2 linked regions of the Gemmobacter sp. 24YEA27 genome follow. The protein of the gene in region 1 binds, or shares a complex with, the protein of each later gene. Links are inferred from orthologs where the notes say so. Each region holds a gene or a part of one and is shown on either strand. Other genes may lie near its edges. The genes, in order: tig and rpsG.

What was found.
Region 2: the proteins of tig (region 1) and rpsG are in contact, whole or in part, in a crystal structure (PDB 3GTY), measured with the Thermotoga maritima proteins. The link is inferred for Gemmobacter sp. 24YEA27 from one-to-one orthologs. Residues at the interface, in WP_004081061.1 of Thermotoga maritima: Glu122, Val124, Val129, Leu130, Tyr133, Glu188, Gly259, Ile262, Tyr263, Glu266, Ser270, Glu273, Gln274, Glu277, Arg308, Gln311, Ile312, Ser315, Tyr316, Glu325, Arg329, Arg336, Leu363, Phe366, Trp367, Arg373, Leu377, Arg381, Leu384, Glu387; in WP_004081843.1 of Thermotoga maritima: Lys34, Lys52, Lys55, Glu59, Arg62, Gln63, Glu66, Asn67, Lys69, Val71, Arg95, Ala109, Lys110, Lys111, Gly112, Arg113, Pro114, Glu117, Glu121, Ile124, Ala125, Tyr127, Asn128, Asn129, Thr130, Gly131, Lys135, Asp139, Arg142, Met143.

The regions. Positions count from the first base shown.
Region 1 is NZ_JASJPW010000001.1:2,023,704-2,026,911, forward strand. Bases 143-3,033 are described here. They hold tig (trigger factor), read right to left. Parts: upstream 2,310-3,033; coding sequence 975-2,309; downstream 143-974. Other genes in these bases: QNO18_RS10020 (DUF3445 domain-containing protein), read right to left, coding at 143-808; QNO18_RS10035 (Hint domain-containing protein), read left to right, coding at 2,701-3,033. In the rest of the region: more of QNO18_RS10020, read right to left, coding at 14-142; more of QNO18_RS10035, read left to right, coding at 3,034-3,183. UniProt on the Bacillus subtilis protein: Involved in protein export. Acts as a chaperone by maintaining the newly synthesized protein in an open conformation. Functions as a peptidyl-prolyl cis-trans isomerase.
Region 2 is NZ_JASJPW010000001.1:1,583,966-1,587,007, forward strand. What follows is about bases 129-2,853. They hold rpsG (30S ribosomal protein S7), read left to right. Parts: upstream 129-1,118; coding sequence 1,119-1,589; downstream 1,590-2,853. Other genes in these bases: QNO18_RS07885 (DMT family transporter), read left to right, coding at 129-434; rpsL (30S ribosomal protein S12), read left to right, coding at 727-1,098. In the rest of the region: more of QNO18_RS07885, read left to right, coding at 1-128.

The sequences.
Region 1 (3,208 bases):
AGCCTGACGCTGGTCAATGCACCGCCGCCAGCAAGGCCGCATGTTCATCGGCCGTCACCGTATCTGACCGGACCAGCCAGGTGTGAATCGCGAAGACCACCGCCCTGGTGACCGGCAGCCGGATCAGCGCCTGTTTCTCGCAGCGGATATAGCGATGCTCTTGTGGCCGCGGTCGCGGCTGGCTTTCGGGGCGCGGCTGATGCAGCTCCGGATCGTCATAGGTCAGGTAATTCATCCGCCAGAGCGGCTGCTCCGGCCGGATCGCATCAAAGAGCCGCTGCACCCCACGGGCAAGGCGCTCATCATAGGGCTCGACCGGCTCATGGATGCGCAAAAGAGAACGGCCGATCTTTTGCGAGAGCGTCCAGCCCGCCGGGAAACACAAAAGCGCGCCGGTCAGGCGATGGCTGTCCTCGCCGGTCTCTAAGATGCAGAGATCCTCCTGCACCAGCCGCCCGAGCGTCAGCAGCGGCTGCTCAGGATCGGGGCGGATCGTGCCGCCATCGGGGCGTGTGATCACGGCACCGTCCTGCGCAAAGCGGTAGCCGGGATCACGGCCAAGCCGCGCCAGCACCATGTCATAAAGCTCGCGCGCGGCTGGTTCTGCCTCGGGCAAAAGCGCGTGGACACGGTCGGGGATATCAGAGATCAGCGCGTCGCGTCGCGCCATCTGGCCGGCGAAAGCCTCGTCGCGGGCGATCCAGCTGTCATCGGTGAGGGGCTGGATGCCGGGCAGGCGGCTGCTGCGCGGATCCATCCAGGGCAAAAAGGGCAGGCGGGTCTGCAGGATGGCGGGATCGGCTGTCACTGGCGCGTCGGTCTCAAAGGGGCATCGCCGGAGACCCTAATCCGGCTGGCCGCGCCAGGGCAAGGCCAGAGCAAAGTCAGAGCCGGACCAGCAACCGGCATGGCCTCCGGCCAAAGAAAAAGGCCGCCCCCGAAGGAGCGGCCCGTTTTAACCACTGACCGGAAGATCAGAGCTCGTCCAGAGCTTCGACCGCCTTTTGCAGGTCGTCTTTCGAGACGTCCTTCTCGGTCACTTTCGCGAGGCCGACGATGTGATCGACAACCTTGTCTTCGAAGATCGGCGCGCGCAGCTGCTGCTGGATCTGCGGGTTCTTCTGCACGAATTCGAAATAGGCGCGCTCCTGGCCCGGATACTGACGGGCGGTCTGGATCACGGCCTGGGTCATTTCGGCATCCGACACGGTGACCTCAGCCTTGCGGCCGATTTCCGCGAGCAGAAGACCCAGACGCACGCGGCGCTCGGCGAGCTTCTTATGCTCGTCGGTCGCTTCGATATTGCCGTGGTTATGGCCATGCTCTTCCGGGTGCTCTTCATGCCAGAGCTGATGCGCGATCTGGCTGGCTTCCGCCTCGACCAGTTTCGACGGCAGCTCGAACGACACGAGACCATCCAGCTGGTCCAGCAGCGCACGTTTCAGAACGGCGCGCGAAGCACCTTTATATTCGGCTTCGAGGCGCTCACCGATCTGGGTTTTCAGACCTGCAAGATCTTCAGCGCCGAATTTCTTCGCCAGCTCATCATCGATCTCGGCGGCTTTCGGCGCCTTGACCTCATGCACGGTGCATTTGAAGAGGGCTTCTTTGCCTGCGAGATGGGCTGCGCCATATTCGGCCGGGAAGGTCACTTTGACCTCAACCTCGTCACCGGCTTTGGCACCGGTCAGCTGATCCTCGAAACCGGGGATGAAGCTGTTCGAGCCCAGAACCAGCGGATAGCCTTCGCCCTTGCCGCCTTCGAACGCTTCGCCATCGACGAAACCTTCAAAATCGATCACGACCTGGTCGCCCTCTTTGGCTTTCGAGCCTTTCTTGCGGGCTTCGAAATCTTTCGCATTGTCGGCGAGGTTCTTCAGCGCTTCGTCCACATCGGATTCAGCGGCCTTCACGACCAGCTTTTCCAGTGCGACTTTCGCGGTGTCGAGTTCCGGGATCTCCGGCAGGGTCTCATAGGCGACCTCGACCACGACGTCCTTCTCGGGCGACCAGCTTTCGCCGCCTGCCATCTTGACCTCGGGCTGCAGCGCCGGGCGGTCGCCGGTTGCCTCGAAATGGTCCTTCATGGCACCATCGACAGCATCCTGCATGGCTTCGCCCATCAGGCGGTCGCCAAATTGCTTGCGCAGAATCGCCAGCGGCACTTTGCCCTTGCGGAAGCCTTTGATTTCAATGTCGGGCTGCGCTTCGAGCAGCTTTTCCTGCACTTTCGCATCCAGCTCTGCTGCGGTCACCGTGATGGTATAGCCGCGCTTCAGGCCGTCTTTCAGGGTCTCGGTGACCTGCATCTGTTTACCTTCCCAATCCTCAAATGGTGCGGGTGGAGGGACTTGAACCCCCACGCCGTAAGGCGCCGGAACCTAAATCCGGTGCGTCTGCCAATTCCGCCACACCCGCATCGCTCATGTTCTTCCGGGATAACGAAACGGGGACCAGACCCTGATGTGACAGGCCGGCCCCCGCATATGCCCGGAAAATCCGCGCCCTTCTAGCAAAGGCCCGATTGGGATGCGAGCGGAAAATCATCGCGACAAGACTGCGGGAAAGCGGACATTCCGGCCACAAAACCGGTGCATCGGCGGGCAAAAGCCTGGAAATAAGCGCAGCCCTGACCAATTCCTGCCATAGTTCGGCGCGAAACTGGGTCACATAGCGCGAAGATCAGGGATTGAGACCATGATGATCGAAAGCCTTCTCAGCGTCGAAACTGACCTTCCGGCTGTCGAAGTCACCGCGGCGTCCGGTCTTACGGTTGGAACCACTGTTCTCACACTTGACGGCGATCTCCCGGTCCAGTTTCTCGCCCCGGGCGACCGTGTTGTCACCAGATCGGGCGTCAGGGTTCTGAAATCAATCAAAGTTTCGGTGATGCGCGATGCCGGTATGATCCGCGTCAGCGCCTCGGCGCTTGGTCATGACCGCCCGGAAGCTGATTGCTTTCTTGCGCCGGGCCAGAAGATCATACTGCGCGACTGGCGCGCCCGGGCCCTCTATGGTCAGGAGGTCGCCATGATCGAGGCGCAGCGTCTGTGTGACGGCGATTACATCCGCTCTGAGACCGTGTCGGAAATCCGCCTTTTCACGCTGGTCTTTGATGGCGACGAAATCATCTATGCAAATGGCATGGAACTGCTTTGCACCAGCGCCAAAATAACCGCCTGATCTCTCCTCCTGGTCCATAAGCGCG
Region 2 (3,042 bases), 440 kb from region 1 along the record:
ACGGGCTGGACCCCTGGGCGTTTCTGGTGCTTCTGTCGGTGGCCTGCGTGGTCTGCCGCGATCTGATCACCCGGCAGATCAGCCGCGCTGTACCGGCGGCGCTGGTCGGGCTTGGCGCGGCGATCATGGTCCTGACGCTGAGCGTCGTCTGGTCGGTCTTTGTGCCATGGGAGCCAGTGACCCTGCGCCATCTGCTGCTGGCGCTTGTCGGCGGGTTCTTCATGACGATGGCATTCGTCTCGCTGGTGGGCGCATTGCAGTCCGGAGATGTCGGCATGACGGCGCCCCTGCGGTATAGCCAGCTCTTATGGGCGACGCTGCTCGGCTGGCTGGTCTTTGACCATCTGCCCGATATTGTGACCCTTGCAGGGGCGGCGCTGATCGTGGCCTCCGGGGTCTTCACCATCCTGCGTGAGGCCCGGCGCAGGGGGTGAATCCTGCCCGGTTCCTGTGGCCCGGGCACCTGTGCCACGGGCGGGGGCGCAGTTGACACCAGGGGCGATTCCACCTATAGCCCGCTCACCCTTGCGGGGCTGCCATGTGCCGCCAGGGTCAGAGCGTCCTGAAATTCAGGGCCGGACCCCGTCCGATCCTCTGCAGAAATACCCGCGTCATCCACCTTATCGGCGGATGAATGCGGTTTTTGTGTTTTGCGATTCGCGCAATGCACTCGAGAAGCGGCGCACCATAAGGCATAGGGTGCGAGTATCGAAACGAGGAACGTGAATGCCGACGATTCAACAGCTTATCCGGAAACCCCGGGAAGATAAGCCGAGCAAGTCCAAGTCCCAGCACCTGGAATCCTGCCCGCAAAAGCGTGGGGTTTGTACCCGCGTTTACACCACGACCCCGAAGAAGCCTAACTCCGCTATGCGGAAAGTGGCCAAGGTTCGTCTGACGAACGGCTTCGAGGTGATCTCCTACATCCCCGGCGAAAAGCACAACCTGCAAGAGCACAGCGTTGTTCTGATCCGCGGCGGCCGCGTCAAAGACCTTCCGGGTGTCCGTTACCACATCCTCCGGGGTGTTCTGGATACCCAGGGCGTCAAAGACCGTCGTCAGCGTCGTTCGAAGTACGGCGCCAAGCGTCCGAAGTGATCCAGGAGAGGTAGAGAGACATGTCCCGTCGTCACGCCGCAGAGAAGCGCGAAATTCTCCCGGACGCCAAATATGGCGACCGCGTTCTGACCAAATTCATGAACAACCTGATGCTGGATGGCAAAAAGTCGGTCGCCGAGTCGATCGTCTATGGTGCCCTGACTCGCGTCGAAGGCCGCCTGAAGCGTTCGCCGATCGAAGCCTTCCACGAAGCGCTCGACAATGTGAAGCCTTCGGTCGAAGTCCGGTCGCGCCGCGTTGGTGGTGCAACCTACCAGGTTCCGGTCGAAGTCCGCACCGAGCGCCGTGAAGCGCTCGCGATCCGCTGGCTGATCATCGCTGCGCGTAAGCGCAACGAGAACACCATGGAAGAGCGTCTGGCAGCTGAGCTGTCCGATGCCGTCAATGGCCGCGGCACTGCCGTGAAAAAGCGCGAAGACACCCACAAGATGGCCGACGCGAACAAAGCGTTCAGCCATTACCGCTGGTAAGGGGGCCAAATGGCACGCGACTATCCGCTTAATCTCTATCGTAACTTCGGCATCATGGCCCACATCGATGCCGGCAAGACGACCACGACCGAGCGTATTCTTTTCTATACCGGCAAGAACCACAAAATGGGCGAGACGCACGATGGCGCCTCGACCATGGACTGGATGGAGCAGGAGCAGGAGCGGGGGATCACCATCACCTCGGCTGCCACCACCACCTTCTGGGAAAAGACCTACGACGGCACCGCTCCGACCTCGCCGAAGCACCGCTTCAACATCATCGACACCCCGGCCACGTTGACTTCACCATTGAAGTTGAACGTTCGCTGGCGGTTCTTGATGGCGCGGTCTGCCTTCTCGACGGTAACGCCGGTGTGGAACCGCAAACCGAAACGGTGTGGCGTCAGGCCGACCGTTACGGCGTTCCGCGCATCGTGTTCGTCAACAAGATGGACAAGATCGGCGCAGACTTCCAGAAGTGCCTCGACATGATCAAGGACCGCACCGGCGCTACGACCGCGCCGATCGCGTTCCCGATTGGTGCCGAAGATCATCTGGAAGGCATCGTTGACCTCGTCACGATGGAAGAATGGGTCTGGGAAGGCGACGATGTCGGCGCATCCTGGGCGCACCGTCCGATCCGTGACGACCTGAAAAAAGAAGCCGAGACCCGTCGCGCGACCCTCGTCGAGCTCGCCGTCGAGCAGGACGATGCTGCGATGGAAGCTTACCTCGAAGGCAAAGAGCCTTCGCAGGACGAGCTGCGCGCGCTGATCCGCAAGGGCACCCTAGCGATGGCATTCGTGCCGGTTCTGGGCGGTTCTGCGTTTAAAAACAAAGGCGTGCAGGCTCTCCTGAACGCTGTTGTCGATTATCTGCCTTCGCCGCTGGACGTGAAACCCTATATGGGCTTCGCACCGGGCGACGAGACCGAGACCCGCAACATCCAGCGCGTTGCAGACGATGCCCAGCCCTTCTCGGGTCTGGCGTTCAAGATCATGAACGACCCCTTCGTCGGCTCGCTGACCTTCACCCGTCTCTATTCGGGCGTGATGAAAAAAGGCGACAGCCTGCTCAATTCGACCAAAGGCCGCAAAGAGCGCGTTGGCCGGATGATGATGATGCACGCCATCGAGCGTGAGGAAATCACCGAAGCCTTCGCCGGCGACATCATCGCGCTTGGCGGTCTGAAAGAGACCACCACCGGTGACACGCTTTGCGATCCGGCAAACCCGGTCGTTCTGGAAACCATGACCTTCCCGGTCCCGGTTATCGAGATCGCCGTCGAGCCGAAAACCAAGGCTGACCAGGAAAAGATGGGCATCGCTCTTGCCCGTCTGGCTGCCGAAGACCCCTCCTTCCGGGTTGAGACCGATCAGGAATCGGGCCAGACCATCATGAAGGGCATGGGCGAACTTCACCTCGACATCCTCGTCGACCGTATGCGTCGCGA